Regions from separate parts of the Marinobacter sp. W-8 genome, predicted to be linked through region 1. Evidence: predicted binding sites of a transcription regulator. Region 1 holds the regulator's gene; the other holds the start of a gene.
What was found. Region 1 encodes LexA, which represses DNA repair genes until DNA is damaged. Its sites were predicted from a motif close to CTGTNTNNNNANACAG; they were not measured.
Positions count from the first base shown of each region.

Region 2: the regulator LexA is predicted to act here: its motif matches at 739-754, upstream of imuA (translesion DNA synthesis-associated protein ImuA).

Region 1 covers NZ_CP172297.1:1,254,370-1,261,616, reverse strand. The annotation lists gene ACF8YQ_RS05770 (SOS cell division inhibitor) at 1-231, opposite strand, end outside; gene ACF8YQ_RS05765 (DUF1329 domain-containing protein) at 313-1,671, opposite strand; gene ACF8YQ_RS05760 (DUF6586 family protein) at 1,890-2,372, shown strand; gene ACF8YQ_RS05755 (hypothetical protein) at 2,430-2,690, shown strand; gene ACF8YQ_RS05750 (cell division inhibitor SulA) at 2,698-3,192, opposite strand; gene lexA (transcriptional repressor LexA) at 3,232-3,843, opposite strand; gene ACF8YQ_RS05740 (amidoligase family protein) at 4,010-5,011, shown strand; gene ACF8YQ_RS05735 (gamma-glutamyl-gamma-aminobutyrate hydrolase family protein) at 5,004-5,741, shown strand; gene ACF8YQ_RS05730 (SIMPL domain-containing protein) at 5,753-6,436, shown strand; gene ACF8YQ_RS05725 (translocation/assembly module TamB domain-containing protein) at 6,446-7,247, opposite strand, start outside.
Region 2 covers NZ_CP172297.1:2,250,203-2,257,449, forward strand. The annotation lists gene ACF8YQ_RS10490 (YrhK family protein) at 1-272, opposite strand, end outside; gene ACF8YQ_RS10495 (4a-hydroxytetrahydrobiopterin dehydratase) at 305-643, opposite strand; gene imuA (translesion DNA synthesis-associated protein ImuA) at 771-1,463, shown strand; gene ACF8YQ_RS10505 (Y-family DNA polymerase) at 1,467-2,888, shown strand; gene ACF8YQ_RS10510 (error-prone DNA polymerase) at 2,888-6,007, shown strand; gene ACF8YQ_RS10515 (sodium ion-translocating decarboxylase subunit beta) at 6,066-7,247, opposite strand, start outside.

The DNA.
Region 1 (7,247 bases):
CACAGCGGCGGCATCGGCCTCGGCCACAAAACGATTCAGCGCTTCCAGTCGCTCACGTACCAACGTGGCGTCGATTCGGGCCTGTTCAAGCTCAGCCATCAACAGCTCCACCGTTGGCCGAACCCGGGCATTAAGCTGGCTCAACTGCTCCCAGTCCTGGTTGTCCAGGGCCTGCTTCAATTCGTGTTGGAGCTGATCCAGATCGGAAAGGAGGGTTTCAGGGTTGGCCATCAGCAATCTCCAGGGTTTGCAGGACAGGCTGGCCAACGGAAGGGCGCCATCGAACAGCGATGGCGCCACGCAAGTGGACGGTTAGCGCCGAGCAGCGCGACGGGCCGCAGAGGCTGTGAACTCGTTACCACGATACCCCGGCGCAAAATTATAGGCGGGGTAACCGTTGTCCAGACCATCAATGTAATAACGGTTAGCCTTCAGATCATACGTCATTTCCATGGTGGTCCAGAAGACCGGCTCGCTGTAGTAGCTGATATTGTGAGCCTCCGAAACGCGCCAGAGCTCGCCTTTCTCGTTGTATTCCTCGGAGACCAGAATCTGCCAGCTGTCCTCGTCAATGTAGAACACACGGCGCTCGTATATGTGACCGATACCGGTACGACGCTTGGCCTCTACCACCCAGACCCGGTGCAGCTCATAGCGGGCGAGTGTCTGGTTGATGTGGTTCGGGCGAATGACATCCTCAGGGCGGACACTGGAATCGTGAAGCTTGTATCCGTTGTAGGGCACCAGCAGCTCCCGCTTGCCTTTGAGCTCCCAGTCATACTGGTTCGGAGCGCCGTTATACATGTCTTTCTGGTCAACCGAACGCAGCGACGAGGAATTCGGCAGGTCGGTTTCATAGGCCAGATTCGGAGACCGACGCAGACGTCGGGAGCCGGCATCGTAACGCCACGCAAGACGAGGTGAACGCACCTGATCCAGGGTTTCGTGCACCAGGGTGATGGTGCCAGCCAGAGTGGTCGGGGCGATGGTCTCGGTTTTCAGATAGAAGATCTTGTTGTCGATATCCGCAAGATCTGCGCCTATCTGGCTATAGGCGAAGAAATAATCATAGTGGTTGACCACCGGGTTGAAAGAACCGTCTTCCTGAGGAGTGGCTGAAGCACTTCGGAAGGACACTTCCTCACCACGGTACCGGAGAATGTGGTTCCAGATCGCTTCCAGACCATTCTGCGGAATGGGGAACGGGCTGGTCATGATGGTGTCTCTTACCCCGTTGCCGTTGTCCAGCAACTCGGCGGTCAGGGCATTCTGACGAAACTTTTCGTAAACATGCTCGGGAAACGCCGCTGTCCGACGGGTTTCATACACCGGCATGAAGAATTCCGGGCCATATTGCTCCAGCATGCGGATGTGGCCGTCCGACAACTTGTCCCGGTAAAGGTCCAGGTTATCCCCTGTCACCACATAGAGGGCCTTGTCGCCAGGGAACGGATTAACTTCTACAGATCCCTCACGCCAGTTTGCCGGTGGCGTCGCAAGCCCACCATCCCAGGCTGGAATAGTGCCTGCCGCGTTACCCGCGCGCTCGGCACCAACCGGCGTCAACTCATTGTTCAGGCGCGCTGCTTCAGCTTGTGTTACTTTTGCCAGCAGCGGACTGGACGCCCCCATAACAGCAACTGCGATGGCAGCAATTAATCGGTTTCGCATCCTCAACCTCCAGCGTGAGTCACATGAGTGGTCAATACTCACCCAATCTGACGCTCTTTTTGCCAGTTTCAAACGCCCGTTTCAAGTGGTTGTTTGTAGTTTCTTGTGAAACGGTATTTCCACAAAGCGGACAGAGCGAGAAATAAACAGCCAGAAATGGTAAACTCCCAAAGTTTTACCGGCCCTGTTTCTCTGATTTTTCGTTCGCAGGTTTCTTCATGGCATCTCAATGGCATTCTCTGGTTTCGCAAAAGCTGTTTCTGGCCAAAACGTTACTAATCCGGGTTGAGCAAGACGAAGCAGCGACTGCGCCGGAACGAGAAGCCCAACTGCAAGGTGCCATTGAGTTGTTGCTGCGGGCTCGAGAACTCCTGCTGGTAATGATTGCCCGATGCCACCAGAACAAAGTCGACAGACCGGCCTCCATCGACGAGTTGGAGGCGCTGTTTCCCTATGCGATTGCGGAAGGCGGGATGTTGAAGGAACTGGCTGAAACACCAGGCAGCTGGTGGCAACAGCTGAATCAGTTGGAGACTGCCGCTGGAGAACCGCCCAAGACACGGAAAACCGTGACGGAAGAAAACATCATTGCGGTCTCGGCAGATCAGGGGCCAGATCGGTCCGTTCAGGCTCTGAACAAGATACTGGCTGCCATGACCGTATTGACCAGAGAGATAGACGAGCAACACAGCGAGTGGTAATCCGCCTGCCGGAGCCAATCCATTAACATACGCTGACAGCAGATATAGGTTGAATGAATGTCACCTTCTTTTTTTGAAATTGTACAACTCGCCGACGGCGACTATGCGCTCCGCCGGATTGATGATGACGCAGCTCCACTTGTGCGCATCTCATTCTCGGATGAAGCCAGAGAAATGCTGGAAGACAGGGACATGAACGTCGCCAAGGCGATGATTGCCGCTGGCATTGAGGCCGCTGGCAACATCAGCCACGACATTGACTGGGAAGAGGACGAAAGCGAGTTCGCCGACAATCAGCCCCACTACACCTTGCACTGAGCACCCGTTATCTCTGGCGCAACACCACACCGTGGCTATTGCCCTTGGCTGATGCCTTTTGCAAGGTTTCCAGCGCTGCACGGCCCAGCTTGTGAGTCCAGAGCACAACGGCATGGCAGGTTCCTGCGCCCAGTGCCCGCTCAGCCAGCTCTTGAGCCGGGAATTCTGTCGTTGACCGCAACACCAGAATCTCACTGGCCACAATGCCGTGCATTTTCTGCCACTTGGCCACCAGGGACTGGGGAGGATCAATCCACGCCAGCCAGCGTTTCTCCTGGTTCAGTTGTGTGAGCATTGGCAGCAGGAGCTGGAAGTTCTCTACCTGCTCCTCCGGAAGGATAATCTCGGTAACGTTACCACCGAAGCCAGAAGCTGAACGCCGCTCCGAACCAGACGTTGCCGTCCTGGCAGCTGGCGCCCGAGCGCCAGAGGAAACCTCGCCAGCCGTAACAACAGCTGCCGGCTGAAATGCCATGTTCTGAGTGAAGCTCAACTGTTCCATTACTCACCTACCTGCGCCATGCGCTGCCGTATACGGTATTCAGTGAAGATCGGAGCGGCGGATAACGCCTACGCCGAGACCTTCAATAAACAATTCCTGCTCCGCGAGATCGACTTCAATCGGAGCAAACTCCTCATTCTCTGCAATCAGCCAGACCTTGTTGCCTTCCCTGCGGAAACGCTTGACGGTGACCTCCTCTCCGACACGAGCGACAACGATCTGACCGTTATGGACATCCTGGGTACTGTGCACCGCCAGTAAATCACCATCCAGAATCCCGATGTCTTTCATGCTCATCCCCCGTACCCGCAAAAGGTAATCTGCTGAAGGAGAGAAGAAGCCCGGCTGCAGCGTGCAGTGATCTTCAATATGTTCCTGCGCCAGAATCGGGCTTCCGGCGGCAACCTGCCCGATGACAGGGAGGCCCAGATCTTCTTCGGCCTCCGGCAGGCGAATGCCCCGGCTGGCTCCCGGGACCATCTCGATGGCGCCTTTCCTTGCCAGAGCCCTCAGATGTTCTTCCGCCGCATTGGCGGAACGGAATCCCAGCTCTGCGGCAATTTCAGCCCTGGTGGGCGGGTAGCCGGTTTCATCCACGTAACGTCGGATAATGTCCAGCACCTGGGATTGTCTTGCAGTCAGTTTCATCAGTCGGGCTCCGGAATTTCGATCCTGTTTTTTTATACAGTGAACTGACTATATACAGTGTTTTATCCAGTGTAAAGCCCTCTCCGTTTCGTTTCCTTCCTGTAACGGGCGACCAACAGCCTGTATGTTATGGTGACGCAAACCAGACACAGGGAAGCCACACACAACCATGACCGTACACGACCGCTGCAAGATGCCGGAACAAACGACAAACCGGGACGGCCAGGAACGAAAAGTCGGGGTTGAGATTGAACTGTCCGGCCTGACCTACGAGGCCCTGGTCCAGCATGCTGCCCGACTGCTTGGGGGAGAGCCTGAGCTGACATCCCGTTATGTCACCCGACTGGATACGGACGCCGGGGCTTTCACCATTGAGCTGGACTCTGATCCTATCAAAGACCTGGATCTTGCCGACGAGCGGCTCCCGGAATCCATTCGGGAACTCGGCAACCACGCCATGGACGTCATTGATTTTGCCGCCGAGAAGATTGTGCCATTAGAGATTGTGGGACCACCGCTCGCAATGTCGGCTCTGGGCATGATCGAGAATCTGGTAGACGAGCTGCGAGACCTGGGTGCTGAAGGCAGCCGAGAGGCCATCTACTTTGCGTTCGGGCTTCAACTTAACCCGGAACTGCCCGATCTTGAACCCGAGACCCTGGTACGTTATCTGCAGGCGTTCGCACTGCTGTATGACTGGCTCAAGTCCCGGCATCAGCTGGATATCAGCCGGAAGTTCACCACCTACATTGAGCCCTGGAGCAGTCGGTATACCGATAAACTGATGGCAGACGATTACCGTCCTGACCTGGACACGCTGATGAGGGACTACCTGCACTACAACCCGACCCGGAACAAGGCATTGGATCTTCTGCCACTGTTCGCTTATCTGAACGAATCACTGTTGTCCGAATACGTTCAGGATCCCAGAATCAAGAGTCGTCCCACCCTGCACTACCGGCTGCCGGATTGCGACATCGACAACCCGAAATGGCATTTCTCCTCAGTCTGGAACGATTGGGTAGTGCTCGAGCAACTTGCCAATAACAGCCCGGATCTAGACGCCCTGCGGCAGGAATTCCACAGAGCCCGGAAGTTCAGTTTCCACAATCTCACCCACTCCTGGCGTGAGACCACCGATGACTGGCTGCATCAGCACGGCTATGTCTGACCGGGAAACTGAAACAGACGTTCCCGGCCTAACCATTGGCATCAGTGGTCCGGCCCGGCGAAGCATGGCTCACCGGTTGATCAGCCTGGGTCTGCGCCTGCACGGTGCCAGAACCCATTACATACGCCCGGGCGACCGAACCAACGTGGAACTGCTGGACGGACTGGTGCTTTCGGGCGGCACCCACGTGCATCCGGGTCGCTACGGTCAACAACCCCAGGTGACGGCCAGGTATGATCTGAAGCGGGATGCTACCGACACCGAGCTTCTGCAGCAGGCGGAGGCGATCAATATTCCGGTGCTGGGTATCTGCCGCGGCGCACAGTTTATCAACGTCTTTCACGGCGGATCCCTGTGCCAGAATGTCACCCCGCTACGGGTACATACCCGACATCGCCCCTTGTTACTGCCCCTTCAAACGGTTCGCCTGGTGCGGGGTAGCCGGCTGGGAGGGCTGATGTACAGCCACGTGATTGGCGCCAACCGCATTCACAGCCAGGCCATCAAGCGCCTTGGACAGAATCTCAGAGTGACGGCCGTGGACAACGACCTGTTTGTGCAGGCCATCGAAAACACCGGCCGACAATGGTTGATGGGAGTGCAATGGCACCCCGAATACCTGCTTTACCACACCGGGCACCGTCGCATCTTCAGCCACTTTGTGCACGCAGCCCGGGCCCGGAAACTGGAACGACTGGATAACCGGGAAGGCCCGGAGTTCCACTCATAAGGAGAATGACCATGATCAAACGTCGACTGCCACTTGCGCTCGCCGCCGCCGTCACCGTAATACCCGCGGCAGCCAGTGCCGGAGAAGTGAGCCTGAATGGCGAGGGTATTGTTCGTTACGAACCAGACAGCGCCAGACTACAGTTCTCAGTCACGGCCGAGCACCCGGATGCCGCCAAGGCCTCTGAACAGGTGTCCGACACCATGGACGAATGGCGCCAGGCCATTGCGGCCTATCGTAATGAGCTGGACGACTATTCTGATGCCGATCTCAGTGTTTACACTCGCATGCTTCCTGTACGGGAACAAGGCCAGGATCCCAAGCGAGTATCGGTGGCAAGCCAGACCGTCAGCTTCTCGATCAACGATCTGGATCTGCTGAATCCGTTGATTGGTGAAGCCAACAAGCTGGGGCTGCAATATCATCTTGGCAGCCACCAGTTTTTCCACTCAGACGAGCAGGGGCTGGAACGCGAAGCTCTGGCACGGGCCATTGCCGATGCCAGAAGCCGCTGCGAGTTTGTCGCCAAGCAACTCGAGCAACGTTGTGGCGAAGTGGTCAGTCTGAATGTGAACGGCGGCCATCGTCCGGTACCGATGATGCAAGCGGAATCGAAAATGGTCGGTGACGCCGTTTCAAGCGTGGGCCCCAGGGAAATCCAGGCCACCGTCAGCGCCACCTTCGAGCTGGACTGACCTGGCCACTCAGAAGTTCCGTGTATAGAAAATATCCAGTGAGGCCGCCAGACCACTGGCGGCCTCCAGATAGAAGTAGCGGCCCAAATCGTAGCGCAGGGCTACCGTGGTAATGGGTTCAAATATGCCAACACCATAACGAAGGCTTAGTTCGTCTGTGATATAGCCGCTCGCCACCACGGAGGCCTGCTCCCCTGAACCCTCCGCCTCCAATGTCAGGTTACGGATACCCAGCTCGTTTCCAATACCTTGTGTGATCTTGCTGGCCTGGGTAAGACCCAGTGACAACGCAGCCCGGCTCATCTGCCCCTCATCCCCCTGGCCCCGGGGCGGACGACCAAGAATAACGTACGACAAGGCATCACTCTGCGGCATCGACGGTTCCGAGAACACTTCCGTTTCCGGCTCATCCACCGGGCCGGACAACCGGATCCCGGCGACCACCGTATCAACTTCACGGACTGCCTCAATGTCCAAATACGGTCGGGTCAGCGCACCTACAAAGAGAATCCGTGCCCGGCGCAGGTCCAGTTCCTGGCCAAAGGCTTCATAGCGACCATTCACTAACTGCAGCGCACCCCGCGTATCCATGTTATTGCCAATGCGCAACGTGCCTTCGAGGTTGCCGGTGACACCAAACGCGGCAAACGACACCTCATCCTCACCGACCACCACAGTGACATCCATGAGCATGGACCGAATGGCAGGTTCTTCCCGTTCGACACCCACGATGACTTCATCCTCGGAAACCGACACCGCCGATGGGGGGACGCTCTGGACTTCGATTTCGCCTCTGGGCACCTCAACGCGG
Region 2 (7,247 bases), 1.0 Mb from region 1:
GATTCCCAGTTACTCGCTGGTATTCGGCGGATATGAATGTGGCTGATCAGGCGGATGGTGGGCCGTACCAGGAACTGGAAGCTGCCGATAATAAACAGCCAGATTGCGGCGGTCTCATGCTTCGGAAACAGGAAGAGTATGCTCCCCACCAGAAACCAGATGGCGATGAAGAAATCATTGATGATGCTGATCATCTCGTAGCGGCGCCGGATGATCAGCTCTTCGTGGCCAAGTTTCAGGGTAAGCGGGTTGTCCATTGATTGTTCGTCCATGGCACTTCCTGTTTCCGGTCTGTTTGAAGCGATTATGAGTAAAGTTCGTCGGTTCTGGCGGCCATGATGAAATCGTTTTTGTGCAGGCCTCCGATTTTATGGGTCCACCAGCGTACGGTGGCTTTCCCCCATTCCAACAGTATCGCGGGGTGGTGGCCCTCTTCTTCCGCCAGGTCCGCCACTTTGTTGGTAAAGGCCTGGGCCTGGACAAAGTTTTTGAAGGTAAACACCCGCTGTAACTGCTCTTCCCCATCCTGAACGATCAACTGCCATTCAGGCACGTCTTTCAACAGGGTCTGCTTTTCAGCATCCGTGACCTGGGGTGCATCGGCACTGCAGGCGCTGCAGCTTTGCTGGCCAAGATTCGACATAGCGTCCTCCACTATATTTGTGGCTTCAACCACATCGTGGGTGCCCGCCCGTCGTTTATCAACCCGGCAGTTGAAATCGACCCTTTTTCCGAATACTGTATATATAAACAGTACTCGAGAAATAAGCATGAGCAAATCACTCAACCACCTGCTTCAGGATGCCCGTATCTGGCAGGGTCATAAGCCCCAGAAACACGCCTCTCCGGCGGAGCACACGGGGTATCAGGTTCTGGATAACCAACTTGGTGGGCTCGGCTGGCCCAAGGGTGCCTTGAGTGAATGCCTGCTGGACAGCTGTGGCATTGGCGAGCTGCACCTGGTACTTCCGCTTATGCAGAAGGTCGCCAGGCAGGGAAAGACCATTTTCTGGCTGAACCCGCCCCACACACCTTATGCCCCGGCGCTGGCCAGGGCTGGCGTAAATACCGATCAACTGGTGCTGGTTCAAACTCACGATTCCGCTGACTTTCTGTGGACACTGGAAAACTGCCTGCGCTCCCCTGTCACAGGCCTGGTGATGGCCTGGCCGGGGAAGTTGGCCACCCGGGATATCCGCCGGCTGCAACTGGCCTCCGAAGCGGGTAACAATGTCTGCATTCTGTTTCGGGAACGTCGGCAGGCAGAGCAGCATTCACCGGCCGCGCTTCGGCTGGAATTGATTCCCGGAGAACACCAGGATCTCAAGATCAACATTCTGAAACGCCGTGGTAGCTGGCCAGGGCAGCGCTGCACTCTTGCCCTTGGGCATCGCGCGGGCATTCAGGCCAGCGACCCCACTGGTGTTATTCAGGGGCCATGGTCACAGGATGGAGCCACCTGATTCATGTTGTGGCTGTATCTGCACTTCCCTCACCTGCTGCTGGATCATGTTCGCCGCAGCCAGCAAACTCAGGGCGCACTTGCGGTGGTCGATCTTGCCGGGCAGGCTATCCTGCAGGTTTGTCCAGAAGCCGATCACCTGGGTATTCGGCCGGGCATGCGCCTCAAGACCGCACTGGGCCTGGCACCAGACCTGGTGATTCTGCATCTCGATTCTCAACAGGAAACCAATCTGCTGGAAGAGCAGGCCCGCTGGCTATACCGTTACGCGGCCCACATTACCCTGTCGCCGCCGCACGGTCTGTGGGCTGAAGTCAGCAGCCTCCAGCGGCTATATGGCGGGCTTCCCGCCGTTTGGCAAACGGTCGAGCAGGCTCTGGCAGAGCGGCAACTCACTGCCTGGCTGGCTCTTGGGCATACGCCACTGGCGGCTCAGCTCCTTGCGCAAGCAGGCAAAGGCGAGTGCACCGCAGACAAAGGCCACATTCTGACGGCCCTGGGCAAGCTGCCTCTGGTGGCTGCAGGTTTTGATGAAAAATCCTGTACCCGCCTGCATCGCCTGGGGCTGAATACGCTGGCTGAAGTCTTCAATCTGCCAGCCCGGGAACTGGCACGGAGGCTATCCCCGGAGCTGCTGGCACGTATACAAAAAGCCCAGGGCACCAGGCCAGACCCCAAATCGCCCTGGCCCCCCCCGCACCGATTTCGCCAGCGGGCCGATTTTATTCAGGAAGTGGAGCATGCCCAAGGGCTTTTGTTCGCGCTGCAGCGGATTCTGACCGAGCTGGAAGAAGACCTGTGCTGGCGCCAACAGGACACCGATACCCTGCATCTTTTACTCCAACACCGGCACGAAGAAGCCACCCGGTTAACGTTGCGAACGACTGGTCCGGAGCATCGGACAGAGAGTTTTCTGAAACTGCTGCGCCTGAAACTGGATCAGCACCCGCTGCGGGCACCGGTGATCAGTCTGTCCCTGTCGGTAAAGCGGTTTCTGGGCCGGGAAACCCCGGTTGGCCAGGACCTCCTGGGCGATGGTCAGGACCTGAATGAAGCCTGGCATACGCTGGCCAGTCGTTTACAGGCCCGCCTTGGTACTGAGGCATTGCAACAGCTTGCACCGCGGGCAGACCACCGCCCGGAGTTTGCCTGGACAGCCTCCGCCATAAAACCAGCCAGCAGGCACAGCGAAACACCAGAGGTCTCTGGCCTGCCTGCGCGCCCTTTATGGCTGTTATCCACGCCACACCCACTGGCAGAACCTCCGGCCAGATGGTTCTCGGGGCCGGAACGCATCAGTGCTGGCTGGTGGGACGGCCAGCGGGTGCACCGTGACTACTATATTGCCCAGTTGTCCAGCGGCCAGTTGGCGTGGGTGTTCCGGGATATCCGCGATGGCTGGTACATACACGGGTGGTTTGGCTGATGGATTCTGATTACGCCGAGCTGTTCTGCTTCAGCAACTTCACCTTCCTGACCGGCGCCTCCCATCCTCATGAACTGGCTGAGCAAGCCGCGGAGCTTGGCTATCGGGCAATTGCCATCACCGATACCTGTTCGGTGGCAGGCATCCCCAGAGCCTGGGCAGCCCTTAAAGACAGCCCGGTAAAGCTGATTACCGGGAGCTGGTTCGAACTGAGCGATACTCCCGAGGGCGCCACTGCCCCACCCCGGTTCATACTGCTGGCTCGAACCCGCGAGGGCTACGGTCAGCTTTGCCAATTGATCACCACCGGGCGGCGACGCGCTGAGAAAGGGCAATACCGGTTATTGACCCGGGACATCGAAACCCATTCGCTGGACCACTGCCTCTGCCTGTGGCTGCCACCGCTGGTATCACAAACCAACGCGCACCAGGCATTGATCACCGGCGAATGGCTGCAACGGATTTTCGAGCACAGGCTACGCCTTGCAGCGACCCGCACACTGGAAGCCGGCGAGGAACAGCAACTGGTCCGTGTACGGTGGTTAGCTGAACAAATGCGCTGCGCAGTGGTGGCAACCGGCCAGGTTCATATGCATCGCCGCGAACGCCAGCCATTACAGGACGTGCTGACAGCTCTGCGCCACCACACCACGCTGGAACAGGCCGGACACTGTCTGTTTCAGAATGCCGAGCGTTATTTGCGCCCGATACCGGTTATCCGGCGACTATTCCCCGAGCCCTGGGTTCGGGAGACCGTGGCAATCGCCGAAGCCTGCAGCTTTGAGCCTGGCAGCCTGCGTTATGAATACCCTCCCGATTTAGTGCCGGAACACGAAACACCCACATCGTTTCTGGCGCGACTCACCCGGGAGGGTGAACGGCGGCGTTACCCATCGGGCACACCCATGAAGGTGCAGGCACTGATTCGCAAAGAGCTGGAGCTGATTGCCGAACTGCGCTACGAACACTATTTTCTCACCATCCACGACATCGTCGACTTTGCCCGGCGCCAGGGCATTCTTTGCCAGGGCCGGGGATCCGCGGCCAATTCCGCGGTCTGTTACTGCCTGGGCATCACCGAGGTGAACCCGGCCAATGTGGAACTGCTGTTTGAACGGTTCATCTCCAAAGACCGGGATGAGCCCCCCGACATCGATGTGGATTTCGAGCACGAACGGCGTGAAGAGGTTATTCAGTACATTTACCAGCGCTACGGCCGTGAGCGGGCCGCCCTGGCCGCCACCGTGATTCGTTATCGCCCCCGCAGCGCCATCCGGGATGTGGGCAAGGCGCTGGGCTTTGATGCCACACTGGTGGAGAAGCTGCTGGATGGCATCGACTGGCGTGACAAGGCCACCGGCTGGCGCCAGCAGATTCTGGACAAGGGCCTGACCCGCAGCCCCAAAGTCGCGGATCAGTTCTTCACGCTGGTGAACACCTTGCTGGGCTTTCCACGCCACCTGTCCCAGCACGTGGGCGGTTTCGTGATCAGCGCCGGCCCGCTTTCAGAACTGGTGCCTGTCGAGAATGCCGCCATGGAAGGGCGCACGGTTATCCAGTGGGACAAAGACGACCTGGAAAGCCTGGGGCTGATGAAGGTGGATGTCCTGGCCCTGGGCATGCTCACCGCTATTCGCAAAGCACTGGCGCTGATCAGTGAAGAGAAAGGCACGCCGTTTACCATTCAGGATGTCCCTCAGGAAAACCCTGCCACCTACGCCATGCTGCAAAAAGGCGACAGTATCGGTGTCTTTCAGGTGGAGTCCCGCGCCCAGATCAACATGCTCCCGCGGCTTAAACCGGAAACCTGGTACGACCTTGTGATCGAAGTCGCCATCGTTCGCCCGGGGCCCATACAAGGCGACATGGTGCACCCCTACCTGCGCCGAAAACACGGCATGGAAGCGGTGGAATACCCCAACGATGCCGTACGCCAGGTGCTGGAGCGCACCCTCGGGGTGCCGATCTTCCAGGAACAGGTCATCAAACTGGCCATGGTTGCCGCCGGTTTCAGTGCGGGCGAGGCCGATAAACTTCGCCGCGCCATGGCGGCCTGGAAATCCCATGGCGATCTGACACCTTTCCGCGACAAACTGATTCAGGGCATGCTGGAGCGGGGCCACGATGCCGACTTCGCCGAGCGCCTGTACAAACAGATCTGCGGCTTTGGTGGCTATGGATTTCCGGAATCCCATGCCGCCAGCTTTGCCTTGCTGGTGTACGTCTCTGCCTGGATCAAACGCCACCATCCGGCAGCATTCTATTGCGCCTTGCTCAACAGCCAGCCAATGGGCTTTTACTCGCCCAGCCAGCTGGTTCAGGATGCCCGGCGCCACAACGTTACCGTGCTGCCACCAGACGTCAACCACAGCCAGTGGCAGCACACCCTGCAAGGTCCGGAGCAGCACCTGCGCCTTGGCCTTAGAATCATTCAAGGCCTGTCTCGCAATGGCGCCGAGCGCGTCCACCAGAACCGCCCGGCAAACGGTTACCAAAGCGCCGCCGAACTGCGCACCCGAGCTGGCCTCAACCAGAGCGACATGGAACTTCTCGCCGGCGCCAACGCCATGCCCGGCTTCACCAGCAACCGCCACCAGGCTTACTGGCAACTGCTCGAACACGAAGAACCCGCCGAGCTCTTCGCTAACGAAGCCATGACCGAATACACACCGGAACCCTGCCACCTGCTCCCGGAGCCCACCGAAGGGCAAAACGTACTGGCCGACTACAGCAGCCAGGGTTTAACACTACAAAGGCATCCCCTTGCCCTGCTCCGCGAACAAGGCCACCTGCGCCATTGCCTCACCGCCGACCAACTCAAAGCCACCCGTCCCGGCATCCCCGTACAAGTTGCCGGCCTGGTCACCGGCCGCCAACGGCCCGGCACCGCTTCCGGCGTCACCTTCGTCACCCTTGAAGACGAAACCGGCAACGTCAACGTCGTCGTCTGGCTAGACACCGCCCGCCGCCAACGCAAACCGTTGCTCACCGCCCGGTTGTTACACGTAAAAGGAGTTATCGAAAAAGAGGGGGATATCGTTCATGTCATGGCCGGCAAGCTGTCTGACTTGAGCCATCTGATTAACTCGCTACCGGTCAGCTCCCGGGATTTCCACTGACCCAAAACGAAAAAGCCCCGCCAAAGGCGGGGCTTTTCAACGCAAACCGTACGAATGATCAGCTCAGAAGCTTGATCATCACACCGGCTGCCACTGCAGAGCCGATAACACCGGCCACGTTCGGACCCATAGCGTGCATCAGCAGGAAGTTCTGCGGGTTGGCCTCCAGGCCCACCTTGTTGGACACACGCGCCGCCATGGGTACCGCGGATACGCCCGCGGAGCCAATCAACGGGTTGATCGGTTCCTTGCTGAACTTGTTCATCAGTTTCGCCATCAGTACACCGGAAGCGGTACCCACACCGAAAGCCACAATACCTAGGCCCAGGATACCCAGCGTCTGGCCATCCAGGAACTTGTCGGCCATCAGCTTGGAGCCAACAGACAGACCCAGGAAGATGGTTACGATGTTGATCAGCGCGTTCTGTGCGGTATCGCTCAGACGCTCTACCACGCCACACTCACGCATCAGGTTACCAAAGCAGAACATACCCAGCAGCGGAGCCGCATCGGGCAGGAACAGAACCACGGCAATCAGAACAACCAGAGGGAAGACGATCTTCTCTTTCTTGCTCACGGGACGGAGCTGGGTCATTTTGATCGCACGTTCTTTTTCGCTGGTCAAAGCCTTCATGATCGGGGGTTGAATCATCGGCACCATCGCCATGTATGCATAGGCGGAGACTGCAATCGCACCCAGCAGGTGCGGAGCCAGCACGCTCGCTACATAGATGGAAGTGGGGCCATCAGCGCCACCAATAATGCCGATCGCAGCGGCTTCAAGGATGTTGAAGTCCAATACCCCGGTCCAATCCAGCAGCGCCGCACCAATCACGGTACCGAAGATACCGAACTGAGCCGCTGCACCCAGAAGCATGGTCTTGGGGTTCGCCAGCAACGGTCCAAAATCCGTCATTGCACCAACACCCATGAAGATCAACAGCGGCCCGACTGTGCTACCAATAACCACAGAGTAGAAGTTATAGAGCATGCCGTTGCCGTAGCCGAAATCCTGGGCAATGGAATTAGCCATCGCCATTTCGGAGTAACTGGCTTCTTTAACCGCCACCTTGAACGCGTCTTTGAGTTCAGGCGTAATCGCTTGTCCAACCTGGTAAGCGACGTCCAGCGGTGCCGCTAGCGCAGCCAGAATCTCGGATTTGCCACCTTGCAGCGCAAAGTGAATGGCGTTCTCCGCCGCAGTCAGGGCAAGCCCTGCCTCCGGAATATTCGCCAGAAT